DNA from 3 places in the Dietzia sp. PP-33 genome. Region 3 is predicted to be linked to each of the others. Evidence: riboswitches for the same ligand, from Rfam matches in the RefSeq annotation. Region 3 holds a riboswitch; each other region holds the start of a gene.
The links. Region 3 has a riboswitch for thiamine pyrophosphate ahead of thiC (phosphomethylpyrimidine synthase ThiC). Riboswitches for the same ligand answer to the same signal wherever they lie in the genome.
Positions count from the first base shown of each region.

Region 1: another riboswitch for thiamine pyrophosphate. It lies ahead of NJE57_RS06535 (ABC transporter ATP-binding protein); the one in region 3 lies ahead of thiC (phosphomethylpyrimidine synthase ThiC).
Region 2: another riboswitch for thiamine pyrophosphate. It lies ahead of NJE57_RS13840 (LLM class flavin-dependent oxidoreductase); the one in region 3 lies ahead of thiC (phosphomethylpyrimidine synthase ThiC).

Region 1 covers NZ_JAMYEI010000003.1:71,066-76,639, reverse strand. Annotated here, with positions in the region: gene NJE57_RS06545 (ABC transporter substrate-binding protein) at 1-175, opposite strand, end outside; gene NJE57_RS06540 (ABC transporter permease) at 172-951, opposite strand; gene NJE57_RS06535 (ABC transporter ATP-binding protein) at 948-1,736, opposite strand; TPP riboswitch at 1,770-1,867, opposite strand; tRNA gene NJE57_RS06530 (tRNA-Arg) at 2,197-2,269, opposite strand; gene NJE57_RS06525 (cytochrome c oxidase assembly protein) at 2,377-4,407, shown strand; gene NJE57_RS06520 (single-stranded DNA-binding protein) at 4,575-5,087, shown strand; gene ettA (energy-dependent translational throttle protein EttA) at 5,215-5,574, shown strand, end outside.
Region 2 covers NZ_JAMYEI010000007.1:267,202-272,775, forward strand. Annotated here, with positions in the region: gene NJE57_RS13840 (LLM class flavin-dependent oxidoreductase) at 51-1,445, opposite strand; TPP riboswitch at 1,501-1,594, opposite strand; partial or broken gene NJE57_RS13845 (ISL3 family transposase) at 1,728-3,042, opposite strand; gene NJE57_RS13850 (hypothetical protein) at 3,247-3,852, shown strand; gene NJE57_RS13855 (hypothetical protein) at 4,136-5,574, shown strand, end outside.
Region 3 covers NZ_JAMYEI010000002.1:74,699-80,272, forward strand. Annotated here, with positions in the region: gene NJE57_RS04475 (winged helix DNA-binding domain-containing protein) at 38-1,177, opposite strand; gene NJE57_RS04480 (GNAT family N-acetyltransferase) at 1,183-1,479, opposite strand; TPP riboswitch at 1,553-1,667, shown strand; gene thiC (phosphomethylpyrimidine synthase ThiC) at 1,663-3,372, shown strand; gene NJE57_RS04490 (hypothetical protein) at 3,563-3,823, opposite strand; gene NJE57_RS04495 (hypothetical protein) at 3,820-4,230, opposite strand; gene NJE57_RS04500 (helix-turn-helix domain-containing protein) at 4,248-4,454, opposite strand; gene NJE57_RS04505 (hypothetical protein) at 4,468-5,406, opposite strand.

The sequences.
Region 1 (5,574 bases), on a different contig from region 3:
TCCAGTCAAGGAGAACACTGACCGGGGCGGCGCCGGTCTCGCCTGGCTCGGCGTTGTCCGAGGATGCCTGGCAGCCGGTCAGAGCCACCGCGGCCGCGGCCGCGATCGAGAGCATGCGGACGCCAGGTCGCGTGAGGGCCTGTCGTCGGATCGTTCTGGTTCGGGAGTTCGTCATGATGGGTTCCTTTCCCCGGTGGGAGTGTTCCAAGGGCAGATGAGACGTTCGAGGATGGTCACGCTGGCCAGCAGGACGCTGGACATGATCGTCAGCACGAGCACCTGGGCAAAGACGAAATCGGTCTGGAGCCGGGGGATCGCCTGGAGCATGAGGTAGCCCAGGCCGTTGGTCGAGCCGGTGTATTCGGCGAAGACCGCGGCGACCGGGGCGAAGGTGACCGAGACGCGTAGTCCGGCGAAACCGCGTGGTGCCGCGAAGGGCAGGCGTACCCGCCAGAAGAGTGACCACCTGGTGGCGTGCAGGCTCCGTAGCGTGTCGATCAGCCGGGCGTCGACTGTCCGGACACCGGACAGAAGGTTGAGCGCGACAGGGAAGAAGCACAACAGGGCCACCACGATCACCTTCGGTGCCATGCCGTAGCCGAGGGAGATCGTCAGTAGCGGGCCGATCACGATGACCGGGATGGCCTGGGAGGCGACCAGTAGGGGGGTCATGGCCTGCCCGATGGTGGGCACGAATGCGCTGACGACCACTACCGCCACCGCGACGACCACTCCGAGGACCATTCCGAGGAGGGTCTCGGTGGCGGTCAGCACCGTGGCGGAACCGAGCCGGTCTGGCCAGGTGGTCACGAGAGAGTCGAGCACGGCGAGGGGTGCGGGAATGACGTAGTCGGGCACGAGCTCGAGCGCGGTGACGATGATCCACGCCGCGAGGACCAGCAGGACCGTGACGCAGGCGGGAGCGGCGGACCGCAGGAATCGCACGGTCATCGGTCGGTTCCGCCTTCGGCGAGGTGCGATTCCCGGGCCAGGGCCTGGAGCACTTCCCGGCGGGCCGTGGCGAAGTCCTCGTCTCCGAGGAGGACCTCGCGGGGTCGGTCGTCGCTGAACCAACCCGGCCAGGCCGAGACAACACGCGCTGGGGCGCCGTCCTCGGTTCGTGCCAGCAGAACCACGCGTTCGGAGAGGAGCAGTGCCTCATCGACGTCGTGCGTGACCATGACGAGGGTGGCCGAGGTGCCGGTGATGGTCTGGCGTAGCCACTGCTGGACCTCTGCACGGGTGATCGCGTCGAGCGCACCGAGCGGCTCGTCGGCCAGCAGCACGGGTTTGCGTGCCAGCAGAGCGCGCGCGAGTGCTGCGCGCTGGCGCATGCCTGCGCTGAGAGCTGCAGGACGGGCATCGGCCCAGATACCCAGCCCCAGGCGATCCAACAGTCGCTGGGCCTCGGCACGGGCGGCGCGCCGGCTCACCCGTTGGTTGCGGAGACTGATCGCGACGTTGTCGAGCAGGGTCAACCAGGGCAACAGGCTGTCGCCCTGGGGCATCAGCGCACAGGAATCCAGGCGTCGTGCGGGCAGGCGTTCATCGAGAACGAGGGCGGTCCCGGTCGTCGGTTCGACGAGGCCGGCGATCAGCGACAGGAGCGTCGACTTACCGCATCCGCTGCGCCCGACCACGGCGATGTGCTCGCCTACGGGAACGGCCAGGTTCAGGTCCGCGAGAACCGGGCGGCGCGCGCCCGGATAGGTGTGCCCCAGACCCTCCAGTGCCACTGCCGTGGTTCCCGGACGACTCACCACAGCGTGCGCCAGCGCATGTGACATCCCTCCGCTCGTGTGAACGAGTTCAGGTTCAGCGGGTGTGATCTCAGCCCCGTTCGGTAGGGGCACCCCGTGTCATCGAAGCTGACCTTGCGAATCAGCTCGACATCCGAACGTACCACCGGCACAGATCGGGATCTGATGCGAGTCCAATGCCCGAGCGACGGTCGCGTCCCTCGACGAGCGGTCACATCTGACCGATTTCGGCACAACCCACCTGGGAGAACGTGATCGGAAGTGACCGCGCGGCGGGTTGGGCGCGCGGCGGGTGGGGCGCGCGGCGGGTGGGTGGCGAGCGGCGGGGCGCGCGGCGGGCGGTGACCCGGTGCCGATTCGCGGGAATGCGGGTCAAATGTGGGCACGGCGACCGGTGGAGAACCGATCGCCGTACCGAATTGCGCCCTGACCTCGGCGCCCCCGAGAGGACTCGAACCCCTGACCAGCCGGGTAGAAACCGGATGCTCTATCCACTGAGCTACGGAGGCCTGCGACGCGCGCATCCGGCGTCGCCGGAAGAATGGTAGCCGATGCGGGGGTGTGCGCATCAGACGCGAATCGGCCCGGGGGCACTCGGGTTCCTACGATGGAGGTCATGACGTCGTCGAAGTCGGCACCCGCCACCGCCGGACCGCTCAGGACCCGCAGCGTGGTGCCCGTCGTGATCCTGCTCGCGGTGGTGGCCGCCGCGGTGGTGGTCCCGCTCTCGGCCATGTCCACGCAGGTGGCGCTCGAGCTGGTGGGAGTCCCGGATCCGGGCGTCCTCACCACGGCCGGGCTCCCGGCGGTCCGCGCGATCGGTGAGCTCCTCGCGGCGGTGGCGGTGGGGATGGCGCTGTTCGCGGCGTTCTTCACCCCGCCGCAGAAGGACAAGACCCTCGACGTGGACGGCTACCGCGCACAGCAGCTCTCCTCGTGGGTCAACATCGCCTGGGCGGTGGCCGCGGCGCTGCTCATCCCGCTGACCCTGTCGGACGTCTCCGGGCGCACCATCTGGGAGTCGCTGCCGCCGGACCAGTGGGTCGTCGCCATCAACCAGATCGACGTGGCCTCGTCCTGGCGGTGGGCGGCGGTCATCGCGCTGGTGGCGGGCATCGGGCAGCGGCTCACCCTGAGCTGGCGCTGGTCGGTGATCTGGCTGGGCGTGACGGTGCTCTCGCTCCTGCCGGTGGCGGCCACGGGTCACGCCTCCGGGAGCACTGCGCACGACATCGCCACCAACTCGCTGATCATCCACCTGTTCGCCGCGGCCTTCTACGTGGGCGGGCTGGTCGCGGTGCTCGCCCACACGATGCGCGGCGGCTCCCGAGTGGCACTGGCGCTGCGCCGCTTCTCGGTGGTCGCCACCGTCGCGATCATCGCGCTCGGGTTCTCCGGCATCATCAACGCGCTCGTGCGGCTGCACCCCGCCGACCTGTTCTCCTCGACCTACGGGCTGCTGGTGCTGGCCAAGGCGCTGCTGCTGGGCCTGCTCGCGATGTTCGGGCTGGCGATGCGCCGCCGGATCATCAGCAAGATCGAGTCCAGGTCGGCCAACGCTCCCGTGGACCGCGGAACCCTGCTGCGGATCGGGCTGGTCGAGGCCGTGGTGATGGCGGGCACGATCGGGCTCTCGGTCTCGCTCGGCCGCACCCCGCCGCCGGCGCCGCTCTACGTGCCCACGCGCCAGGAGGCCCTGCTGGGCTTCGAGCTTCCCGGCCCGTTCTCGTTCGGCACGGTGTTGGGCCTGTGGCGCTTCGACCTGGTGCTGGGCCTGGCCTCGGTCATCCTCCTGGGTCTGTACGTGTGGGGACTGGTCACCCTGCGCAGGCGCGGCGACGACTGGCCCGTCGGGCGGACCGTGGCATGGGTGCTCGGCTGTGTGCTGCTGTTCGTCACCACCAGCTCCGGCATGGGGATGTACATGATGGCCGACTTCGCCAGCCACATGGTCGGGCACATGCTCATCTCGATGCTCGTGCCGGTGCTGCTCGCGCTCGGCGGGCCGCTGACGCTGGCGCTGCGCGCACTCCCCGCGGCGGGCCGCGGCAACCCTCCCGGTCCGCGCGAGTGGATCGTGGAGTTCATCAACAACCCGCTCTCGCGGTTCCTCACGCACCCCATCGTGGCGTCGGTGCAGTTCGTGGCCGGCTTCTATCTGATCTACTTCGGTGGCTTCTACGAGACGCTGGTCTCCGAGCACCTGGGCCACATGTTCATGAACGTGCACTTCCTGATCAGTGGGTACCTCTTCTACTGGGTGATCATCGGTGTCGACGCGGCGCCACGACACTTCTCGCCGCTCTACAAGCTCATGGTGCTGCTGGGTTCACTGCCGTTCCACGCCTTCTTCGGCATCATGCTGATGAACTTCAAGACCGTGCTCGCAGAGAACTGGTACGGCGGGGTCGGGCTGCCCTGGATCCCGGACCTGCTGCAGAGCCAGCAGGTCGGCGGCGGCGTCGCGTGGGCGGCGGGGGAGATCCCCCTGTTCATCGTCATGTTGGCCCTGGCGTGGCAGTGGTACCAGAGCGACATGCGTGACGCGCGGCGCGGGGAGCGGCAGTCCGAACGCGACGACGACGCCGAGCTCAGGGCGTACAACGAGATGCTGCGCGAGATGTCGCGCAGCGATCGCCGGGGCTGAGCGGCGCCCACCTCGTCGTCGTCGGGCCCCGTTCTCCACACCCCTCGCCCCCTCCACAGGGTGGGCGCCGCCACGGGCGCGTAGGAGAGTCGACGACGACGAGGTGGGGCACGCTCTGGAACACGAGGCCGACGCACGGTCGGTCCGAGTGTGACAGGAGTGAGCCCATGAACGAGACCCAGACCACCGTCCGCGGAACCGTGATCACCGACCCCACCACCCGGCGGGTCGGGGAGGACTCGGTGTTCTCCTTCCGGGTGGCCAGCAACACCCGATACCAGGACCGCGACACCGGGGAGTGGAAGACCGGCGGCACCCTGTACTTCTCGGCCAACTGTTGGGGCAGGTTGGCGCAGCGGGCGTCCGGCACGCTGGTCAAGGGCGACGGCATCATCGTCCAGGGCCGGTTGCTCACCAACGAGTACGAGAAGGACGGCAGGATCCAACGCGACCTGGAGATGAGGGTCACCGCACTGGGCCCGGACCTGTCGCGGATGGACGTGACCATGCGCAGGGCCCAGTCCGAGGGGTCCGCGCCGACGACCGACGGCGACGCCGCGGCGCCGCAGCAGGAGCCGGACGGTGCCGAGGACGCCATGGAGATCGGATCCGTGGACACCGGCGACCAGCCGGCGGGACAGGACGACACCGTGGGGCTCGCGGGAGCGGTCCGGGTCTGAGCCGGCGGGGGCCGCGGGTAGCCGTCGGTCGCGCACGCCGGGGCCGCGGGCCGCCACGTAACATGGGGGTCGTGCCCGCGGTCCGGCCGCGGCGATGTGAACTATTTGCGCAGGTGAGAGGGCAGAAGTGGCCGAATTTATATACACGATGAAGAAGGTTCGCAAGGCGCACGGGGACAAGGTGATCCTCGACGACGTGACCATGTCCTTCTATCCCGGTGCGAAGATCGGCGTCGTGGGGCCCAACGGCGCCGGTAAGTCCTCGATCCTGAAGATCATGGCCGGTCTCGACCAGCCCTCCAACGGCGAGGCGTTCCTCGACCCGGAGGCCAGCGTCGGCATGCTCCTGCAGGAGCCCGTGCTCGACGAGTCCAAGACCGTCAAGGAGAACGTCGAGGACGGCCTCGGCGAGACCATGGTGCAGCTGCGCCGGTACAACGCGGTGGCCGAGGAGATGGCGACCGACTACACCGACGAGCTCATGGAG
Region 2 (5,574 bases), on a different contig from region 3:
GACTGTCTGCGCGCACAGCTGGTTCATGACGCGACTACCCTGCCGTCGCTTCACCGGCGACGGAAGGCTGCCCCACGGTGTGAATCCGGCAACAGGTCGCCGTCGCCGAACATGCGGGAACGCAGCGTTCCGGATTCCGCGGTCCGCGGATACAGTCCGCGACCCTGCAGCACTGGAACAAGGAACTCGATGACGTCCTCCCAGGTACCGGGATTGAGCGCATAGGCCAGGTTGAAGCCGTCGACGTCCGTTTCAGCCATGAAATGCTCCAGGGCATCCGCCACGGTGTCCCCCGAACCCACCACCACGGGGCCGCCCGTGGCGTTGAACCGGGCACTGTCGCGCAAGGTCCACCGCCCGTCTGAGTCCGCGGCTCCCGACAGGCTCGACACCGTGGTCTGGATGGCATCCGTGGCGACCGGATCCAGAGGCGCGTCGAGGTCCTGCCGGGAGAGGTCGATTCCCGACCAGCCCGAGTTGAGTACCAGATTGCCCGTCTCCGACGCGTAGGAGAAGATGTCGCGATACTTCTCGGCGGCTGCCGCATCGCTCTGGTCGACGACGATCGTGAGGAGCGCGTAGACGCGCGCGGCATCCCGCCCACGCCCTGCCGCCTCCAATCCCGCGCGGATCCGGCTGACCTGGTCACTGGTCTGGGCAAGAGTCGGGGACGCCACGAAGATCGCCTCCGCGTTCTCGGTGGCAAAGCGGACACCCCGCTCGGAGGCACCGGCTTGATAGATGACCGGGGTCCGCTGGGGAGAAGGCTCCGACAGATGCACCCCGGGAACGGTGAAGTACGTCCCGTCGTGGCCGATGGGATGGACCTTTGCCGGGTCGACAAAAATGTCCCGCTCCGCATCGAGCACCACCGCGTCGTCCTCCCAGGATCCCTCCCACAGCTTGTACAGCACCTCCAGGTACTCGTCCGCCCGGTCGTAGCGCTCGTCGTGGGAGAGTTGGTCGCTCTCACCCAGGTTCCGCGCCGCGCTCTTCAAGTACCCGGTGACCACGTTCCACCCCACTCGACCCCGCGTGAGGTGGTCCAGCGTCGACATCCGCCGGGCAAAGGTGTACGGGTGCTCCGCGGACGTGCTCGCCGTAATACCGAAACCGAGGTTCTCAGTGACCGCCGCCATGGCGCTCACCAGCATCATCGGGTCGTTCATCGGAATCTTGGCGGCAGTCCGCAACGCGGCATCGGCACTACCGCCGTAGACGTCATAAGGGCCTAGTGCGTCCGCAATGAAGATGCCGTCGAACAGCCCTTCCTCCAACAGTCGGGCGAGACGAGTCCAGTGCGCGAGGTCGCGATAGTCACGAGACCGGTCATCGGGATGTCGCCAGATTCCCGGAAGCTGATGGCCCACACCGTTGATGGCGAAGGCGTTGAACCGGATCCTCCGGGAGTGCCGATCGTGCGCCGCATCCTGTCGCGAAGTCATTGTTCTCCTAACGGTGATCACGTGAAGGGGACCACCGCACGAGCGGATGCAGCCATAGATGCACCAACGACATCCCTACGCGAGTACAAACTCGATCAGGTTCGCTCGGGTGTGATCTCAGCCCGTGCAGGGCACCCCGTGTCACCGCACACCCTACTCGTCGTCGATTCCCGCTCATCGCTATACGACGACCACCAGCACCGAGGGGTCGTCGCTCGTTGTACGCCTCCCCGCTCACCACATCCCAGGCCGCCCCGGTGTGGGTTATTGGCCCTTCCGGATCTAGAGTGCGTTGATTCGTGCCTGGAGTTGGCCGGGATGGATCAGCGATCTGAGGATGTAGTGGCCGAGGTTGCGGAAGCCGAGGGCGATTCCGCGGAGGTGTTCGAGGCGTCCGTTGATGGCCTCGACTGGCCCGTTGGAGGCGCCCACGTCGAAGTGCGCCAGGATCTCGCGGCGCCGTTTCCATAGCGAGCGGCCGAACTGCGCGAGCTCGAGCAGTTCCTTGGGCACGCCGGACCGGATCGACTTGAGGAGCTTGTACATCGCGACCTTGCCCTCGCGGCGGCTCGATGCCTCGTAGGCGAGGATGAGCCGCTGGTAGATGCCGTAAGTGACCTCGACCGCGACGTGCGCACCATAGGCGACGAGCGATTTCCACAACCGGGCCTTCTGCTTGTCGGTCAGCAGCTCGGCCCGCGTGTTCAACGTCCTTCGGATCCCGTACAGGGGATCGCCGGAGCGGCCCCGATGCCCGGTCGTGGCCTGCTGGACCCGCTGGCGGCAGACGGTGAGCTTGTCGGCGGCCAGGTGGACGACGTGGAACGGGTCCATCACCGTGCGAGCTGCAGGGACCGCCTTCGTGGCGGCGGAGTGATAGCCGGCGAACCCGTCCATGGTCACCACCTTGATCCTGTCCCGGAATGCCTGGTGCCGAGCGTCGAGCCGGTCAGTGAGCACTTTCGCTGAGCGCCCGGCGATCATGTCCAGCAGTCGGGCTGGGCCGGAACCGGCCACCACGGGCGTGAGGTCGACCAGCACGGCCTGCGAACGACGAGGTTCCATCGCCGCGGACGTGCTTCCACTAGTGCTCATCGCCTCCCAGGACGCGGACCCCGTCGAGGTGGCCGGGTTGGCCATAGACCATGGTGCGGATCTTCGATAGCGCCAGGTCATTGACCAGGTCCCATCCCAACCCGAGAGCTTTCGCGACCGCGGACACGCTGGTGCGATCGATGGCCAAGCGTTGCAGGATCCAGCGGGTGCAGCGGCGGGTGGTCTTGGCCCGAGCCTCAGCGAGCAACGGCGTGCGTTCCTGAAAGATCCTGGTCGTACATTCGGTGTTGTCGCAGGTGAAGCGAGGTACCCGCACGTGCAGCTTGGTCGGGTGGCCAACGATCGGCAGATCAGTGACCCTGCGCTCGACATGATCCCGCCGCCGGCCGACCGTCCAGCACTCGGCGCAGACCGGATCCAGGCCCACCGGGGAGCAGAACAAGTGCGTGAACTCGCCGGCCACGGCGGCGTCGGTGATGGTCACCCCGAGTTCGACGGTGCGGCAGATGGTGTCGGCGAGCAGGCTGGCGGTAGCGTTCAAAACGGGCCCTGGGGTGTTCGATGCGAGGCGTGAGAACCTGCATCTTCACACGCCCCAGGACCCTCACAACTTGTGCCTCACCGCATCACCGGCGAACCCCCGCTACGCACTCCGGATCCGGAAGGGCCAGATAAGGTCTGGTCCTGCCTGCACCCAAGTCCCTCGTGGCAGGACATCGAAGACAGCATGGTCAACAATGTCCGAATGGATGCTTCAGCAACTGTCGCCGCGATCGCCGCAACCATCGCCCTGGCAGCGTTGTACTTCACGTGGCGGCAGGTCAAGACCGCCGAGGAACAGACCTCGATCCAGCGGATGATGCACGAAGAAGCCGCCCAACCGTATGTATGGTCAGACATCCGTCCTCACGCCCAACACGCCGAATTCATGATGCTGATCGTGAAGAACGACGGCCCAACGGTGGCTTCCAACGTGTCGGTCTCCATAGACCCACCGTTTCCCCAGGAGTGGGCGAGAGACGGTGATGAGGGTAGGTTCCTCAGCCGCCGCCGGTTCGCAGCGCTACCACCGGGCCGCGTAATGCAATGGAACCTCGGTATCCCACAACAACTCCTGCCATCCCCAGAACTCCCCGCTAACGGCGATGGCCGCTTCACGATCACTATCCGCTTCGACGGCCCAAAAGGCCCAGCCGACACCTTGAGCTACATCGTGGATCTCAGCGAGTACCGAAGGACCGCCAAGACCACGCCTGGTACGGCGATGACCATTGCCAAATCTGTCAACGACTCATCGAAGGCGCTGACCAAAGCCATCGACAGCATCGCGAAACAACTACCACGAACCTGACCCGATCCGTATTGACATCGTCGTCGTAGACGTCGTCATCGTCACCACGGACTCCACAGACTCGACTCGGCCGGACTCTACCCTCGAGGATCTGCGCCGACCGCTACGTGCCCGAGTCTGCCCTGGGCAGCCCCGCTGATTAGGAAGCACCTGGACCTGAACAATCTGAAGTCCCCGCGCTTACCTGTGTGGGACTGCGTCGCAAAGGGTCCGCGAAGGGGCGTGTAGTCGGGATCTGGCGATAGCTGAGGACGGACAGCATTCAGACAGCTACCGTCATTTCATGAGCGGAAAAGCCCCGGGCCAGAGGCAGAGCGCATTCACCCTTGAGAGGAGCGCCGTCGTGACTGGCGGGTCGTCTACGTGGGAAATTGGCAACCGGATTGGCGGCAAGAATCACGTTAGGCATGCAAGCCGAGTTGGCCCGATGGGCCGCCGGGGCGAAAAAGCGGTAATCAAGGGCCCCCACCGCCCACTAGGCAAGGCTTTCAAGCGATTCGAGGCCGAACTCTCCGGCATGCGTGAACTGACCTCGCGAGGCACTATTGGGGTCCTTCCAATCCTGGACTGGAAGGAGAGCGCAGACGAGCTCTGGTACGTCATGCCGACCGCCACCCCTTTGGCGGACAGACTCGCAGAAACCAGCTTTGACGACGTGGTCCTTGCTATCGCCACTCTTGCGAACACGCTCGATGCTCTGTCGCGCCCGGCGAGCGCGGCAACAGGGTTTCGCACTGTCGCCCATCGAGGTATCAAACCGGACAATCTGTTCTGGTACGACAATGGACCGGTCTTGGCCGATTTCGGGATCTCGGCATGGTTCGATGGCGCATCCACAACGACAGTGTCACACGAGGGTGAGAATCTGGGCCCAAGGAATTACTTGGCCCCGGAAGCGAGATACTATCACGATGGAATCGACTGGCATCGCGCGGACATATATTCGTTGACGATGACCTTCTGGGCCCTCTCAGGAAAACGACGCGCGTCCGGCGGAAAGTCGACTGTCATGCTCCCGCCGCCCGGGACCATTTCAGCTTCGGATCGCACCCTTTCGATGGCGCGTTTCGGGGGTCCGGACGCAGCCACGCTCGACGTGCTGATGGAACTAGCGACTAGCCTGGACCCAGAAGATCGTCCAACCGCCGCCGAGGTCCGAGATGAACTTCAGACTTGGCTGGCAATGTACCCGGGGCCGCACCCTCCGCCAGAGCGCCAATCGATCTCGGGATTAAGGCCACTCAAGCGGATTCTCGAGCGCATGGAGCTTGACCAACGCGAATTTCTAGACGTACTACGATCGGAAATCCGCAGAGCACTCAAGGACGTTGAATTCGACGACACCGTCACAATATCCTACGAGCCGCGAGGAGAATCCAGTCCCCATGGGGGCCTGCGCTCCGATGCCATCATGGACAAAGATCTGCACGAGCGCAGTGAAACTGATGAATGGGACGGCTCCTTGGTCGTCGCACTTTACTCCTCCGACGGTCAAACGCGTCTGGTAGTCGGCGGGACCTTGGAAATCCCCGGTCGCGTGAACTGGATAGCCGAATCGCACGTGAAGAAGATGGGTTCCTGGGGACTGGTGGCCTCGACAGAGAAAACCGATCTGGTGATTGGACGCCTGACCACCCGAAAGATCATTCGGGAGTTTCTCGTGGCACACGACCCCATGTGCGGATTCGAGGGCCCTGATAACAAGCTGTCATGGGTAGCGGA
Region 3 (5,574 bases):
AGGTCCTCCGGGGCCGCCTCGCGGCGGGTGCACCCCGTCAGTGGGGATGTCTGCGGAACGCCCGGCCGATCCCCGTCGACTGCACCCCGGACAGCGGCGCGAACGGGGTGGTCTCGATGCGACGACGCGCCCCCGATCCCACTATTCTCCACGTGGCGATCACGCTGCTCCTGTGCACCACCGTCCGCCGGAACACACCGTTGTTGCCGGGAACGATCAACCGGGCGTGATCGAGAGCCACCGCATGGGACCGGTCGCCGTAGCCGAGAAGGTACTCGTCGAAGCCCGGCAGCAGGAGCACGGAGTCCGCGGAACGGCCCGCCGCGGCGAGCCGATCGGGCGCGCCCGGGTCCATCCAGTAGGTGGCGCCGTCGAACGAGACCGCCTCGAGTCGCTCGGACACGGTCTCCAGAGCGGGGCGGACATCTCGCAACGGGAGGCTGGTCCAGCGCCGGAAGTCCTCGGCGCGCGCGGGTCCGTGCGAACGCAGGAACCTCTCGAGCCACTCCGCCACGGCGTGCTCGCGGGTGGGAGTGCGCGGCGCGACCCCGTGCGCTGCCAGCCAGCGCTCGTGATGAGCGAAGCCGTGTACGACGACGTCGGATCCCCTGCCGTCGCCCCCCTCGCCGTCGACCTGGCTGACGAGCCCGTCGACGACGAAGAGGTACAGCAGGTAATAGCCGCGTCCGCCGGAGACGTCGATCCCCTCCATCATCCAGCGATCCTGCAGCTGGGCACGGGTGCGGACACGTGTCCCTGCGATCTCCTCCATGAGGACCCGCTGGGCGCGGTCGATCTCGTCGTCGTCGACCCCGAGCGCGGCGAGCCGCGCGATGTGAGTGGAGCGCGACCGCCCCGCGGCCAACCGGACCATCCACCCGAGATCCTCGCCGGGCACGAGGTGAAGAGTGCCGCGCATGGGCCACGAGCGGACCACGGAGCCGTCGGCGAGAGCGTCGCGGACCTCGCTGATCGTGGCGGGCCGGCCGGCCGGGCCGAGTGAGCGCAGCGCGACCGACTCGAGCACGCCGGGCAGGTCCTGTCCCTGCATGCACGCCATCCATCGCACCGCCTCGGCGGGCGAGGTGCAGCGCTCTCCCACGAGCCGCTGGGAGGCCAGGCGAAGGCGGGCGAGATCGCGGCGGGTGATCGGAGTGGGGCTCGGGGCCTGTCCCACCGACGTCAGCGGGGGGCGACGAGGAGTTGGTACTCGGGGAAGCGGATGAGGAAGCGGCGGACGTAGCTGCACACCGGGCGGATCTTGTTCCCGTCCAGACGCATGCGGGTGAGGACCAGACTGACCAGGAGGCGGGCGATGCCCTGCTGACCGAAGTGCTCCTCGATGACGGTGTGGAGAAGGATGTAGACCTCGCCGTCCTTCTCGTACCCCACCAGGCCCATGAACGTCTCGCCGTCCCACAACTCGAACCGGTCTCTATCGGTGTTGTGGACCAACACCAGTGACTCTACTCGGGACATGGGACTCCTTCGGCAGGGTGTGTTCCACCCCTGATGCTACTCGCCGGGGTACGCTCGCCCCGCACAATTCCATACTCATCCACACGGGAGTCCGCATCGGAGCGCGGGCTGAGAGGACGACCAGCCGGGTCGTCGACCGTCGAACCTGTCCGGGTCATGCCGGCGTAGGGAGCAGTGAACATCATGGGCAGAAACACGTCCACCACCAGCGCAGACACCACCTCGATCGAGGCCGTGACCTGCGGTCCCATCCATTCCAGCAGCAAGTCCTACCTCGAGGTCCCCGCGGAGGGCAGCACCCTGCGCGTGCCCGTCCGCCGGATCGCATTGACCAACGACACGACGTTCGATGTCTATGACACCTCCGGCCCGTACACGGAGTACCCCGACGCGCAGGCGTGCCACGACCTCGCCGTGGGGCTGCCGCCCACGCGCGAGGGCTGGTCCCATCCAGATGCCGTCCCCGCCTCGACGGAGGACTCCACCTCGGTGCGCACCCAGCTGGCCTGGGCCCGAGCGGGTCTGATCACCCCGGAGATGCGCTTCATCGCCGCGCGCGAGGGGATCGACGTCGAGGTGGTGCGAGCAGAGGTGGCCGCCGGTCGTGCGGTCATCCCCGCCAATCACCGCCATCCGGAGAGCGAACCGATGATCATCGGCAAGCGCTTTGTGACCAAGATCAACGCCAACATCGGCAACTCCGCGGTCACCAGCTCGATCGCGGAGGAGGTCGAGAAGATGGTGTGGGCCTCCCGGTGGGGCGCGGACACCATCATGGATCTGTCCACCGGGCGGGACATCCACGAGACCCGCGAGTGGATCATGCGGAACTCCCCCGTCCCCGTGGGGACCGTGCCGATCTACCAGGCACTGGAGAAGGTGGGCGGCGATCCGACCGCACTGACCTGGGAACTCTACCGGGACACCGTCATCGAGCAGTGCGAGCAGGGCGTGGACTACATGACCGTCCACGCGGGCGTGCTCCTGCGGTACGTCCCGCTCGCCGCCAAGCGCGTCACCGGGATCGTCTCGCGCGGAGGCTCGATCATGGCGGCGTGGTGCCTGGCGCACCACCGCGAGTCGTTCCTCTACACCCACTTCGTCGAGCTGTGCGAGATCCTCGCGCGCTACGACGTGACCTTCTCCCTCGGGGACGGGCTCCGTCCGGGATCTATCGCCGACGCGAACGACGAGGCGCAGTTCGCCGAGCTCCGCACACTGGGTGAACTCACCACGATCGCCAAGCGCCACGGCGTCCAGGTGATGATCGAGGGCCCGGGACACGTGCCGATGCACCTGATCGTCGAGAACGTGCGACTCGAGGAGGAGTGGTGCGAGGAGGCGCCGTTCTACACGCTCGGGCCGCTGGCCACGGATATCGCGCCGGGCTACGACCACATCACCTCCGCCATCGGGGCCGCGAGGATCGCCGAGGCCGGCACGGCGATGCTCTGCTACGTCACCCCGAAGGAACACCTTGGCCTTCCGGACCGCGACGACGTCAAGACCGGCGTGATCACCTACAAGATCGCCGCGCACTCGGCGGACCTGGCCAAGGGCCACCCGGGCGCGCAGGCCAGGGACGACGCACTCAGCACCGCACGGTTCGAGTTCCGCTGGCGGGACCAGTTCGCACTGGCCCTCGACCCGGACACCGCGTTGGCCTACCACGATGCGACGCTGCCCGCCGAGCCGGCCAAGACCGCCCACTTCTGCTCGATGTGCGGACCCAAGTTCTGCTCGATGCGGATCTCGCAGGACATACGGGCCTATGCCGAGGAGCACGGACTGACCACTATAGAGGCTATCGAGAAGGGCATGAAGGATGCATCTGACCAGTTCAGGGCAGGTGAAAGTCGGGTCTACCTCCCGGTGTCCGAGGTGCGATCCTGATGCCTAAACAGACCCCGGGACGCGAGAAACCTGACACGTCCCTGACGCCCCTCGAAGGCCCCGAAAACGGCTCGTGACACCACAGTGACACCAAGCGCATAAACAACAAGCCCCCGACCAGTAGGCCGGGGGCTTGTTGTGCGTGCGTCCCTCCCGCATTTCGCATTCGATCATCCACCGTGGTCTGACCCTAGGGGTGCGCGAGAGCTTTCGTCACCTGACAGACCTCCATGTCTGCGAACCGCTGCGCCAGGTCAGCGACGTCTCCTCTGATGTAGAGCGGGTGCAGGACCGCAGCCTGGAACTGGAAGCGCACGTCCCTCAGGGCCTCATCGGCGCAGCAGGGACACAGGCCGCGGCTCTCCATGAGTTCGAGCACGAACTCGATCGCGGCGTGCAGCTCTTCGTATGACTCTGCGGCGGTGTTCTCATCGAGGTACTCGAAGATCATGGGTGAAGCACCCGCCGTCCGACCTCGGCGGCCGTAGGCCGATAGACCTTCCCGGACTCGGGCGCGATCATCCGCTCGACCCGCTGGGCGATCCCGCGGCGGAGCACCGCGGCGTCCTCCGAGGCGCACTCGGCTGAATACCGATCCTGCGCGGTGAGCGCCTCCGCCTCGGCGGTTAGTGTCGCCCACTCCCGGAGCTGGTCGCTGAGCGCGGCGGTCTGCGCGGCGGTGAGGGTGACCGACCCAAACGACCCGCCGAGGCTGATCATCGGAAGCCCACCGCGCATGACGATCGCCGCGATCGCGGTTCCATCCGAGCCAGAGAGACTGACCGCGCGGAGAAACCTCTGATCGTGGTCGAGATTTTTGAGCATGTGGTCTGTCCCCTCGTTGGTCATGCTTGACATGCGGTTTCCCTGTCCCCTCATGATGAACACCTCGGCAGCTCGGGCCGTGAGAGGAATGCGTCCAGGTCGCTGCGGCGGATCCGGTGCCAGCCCTGGCGGCCGGTGCGCGTGGTCTTGAGGTGCCCGGCGTAGATCCACGCCCGAAGCGAGGTCGCACCGATGCCCTTTTCGCGCGCCGCCTGCGGCACCGTGAGGAACTCGGAGTTCTCCGTTCTCGTGGTCATGTGTTCTGCCCTTTCAGGTGGTGAGGTGATCGGAGTCGTAACCCCGGATGTCGGTGCCGAGGGCGCGAGCATCAGCTATCAGTGAAGCGCGAAGCCCTGACACCACTGCATCGGTGACGAGCCCAGCCGTCATTAGCGCCCCCGCGGTGGCCACCGGTCCGGCCGGCACCGGGGCGGAGAGCAACTCGGTGGGATCGCCGAGGGTCAGCCACTCGTCCGCGATGCCATCCACGACGCCGCAGACGGTGGTCTGGGGGTGCACTGGCATCCATCGCCGGAGCCAGTCGGCGGAGATGACCGGGACGGCCGTTCCCCGGAGCACGGCTGCGGGGATACCTGTCATTGTCTCGACCGGCTCCAGGTCGAGGTAACGCGAAGGATGGAACCCCCCGACGCCGCGTGCTCGCTCCAGGGTCCGGACCGACGATGCGCGGATACGAGCCCCGGCCCAGTCGCGCCGGGCGGTCATCGAGGCACCGAAGCCGTTCTCGGCGGCGAGGGGGTCAGAGGCCGCGTTCCGCGAGATTCCCCTCCACAACGCCGAGCGGGGCAGCAGCCTCTGGGCGGTGGTCTCGGTGGTCTGGGTGGCCACTATGCAGGCCGATAAGTACTCCCGCGGCCCGACGCTCCCGGTGGGGTACGAGAATGTCCCGGTGTTCTTGCGGTAGTCGGCCAGGCGACTGCGGGGGTCGGTGGTGTATCCGGACCGGTAGATGGTCGGGGTGTCGCCGACTGCCACGAGGTAGATGTATCCGACGGGCCGGTAGGGCTGGCGTCCCTCGACACGCTCAGCCTGGGTGGCGGTCATCGCCGCGGACGGGGTGCGCTCGGAGGACCAGACCCACGGCAGGTTGGTGATCAGTTCGCCGCGGCTGTCGACCGGACGCGACCCCTTGGGTGGGGAGGCGAAAGAGGTGAGCAGGGCCGTCTCCCGCTCGCAGGGGATGTCCATGGGGTTCCTGTCGATGGGGCGGACTCCCCGCTGCGAGAGGCCTGTGACGGCGAACCGATCGCGGCAGGGAGCCCTTACTGGTGGGGCGCCCTTGGTTGTTGCGATGAGGCTGGTGACCTCGCAGGGCGGATTCCAGTGCTCGGTGCAACACCGGCGGGTGGAGGTCGT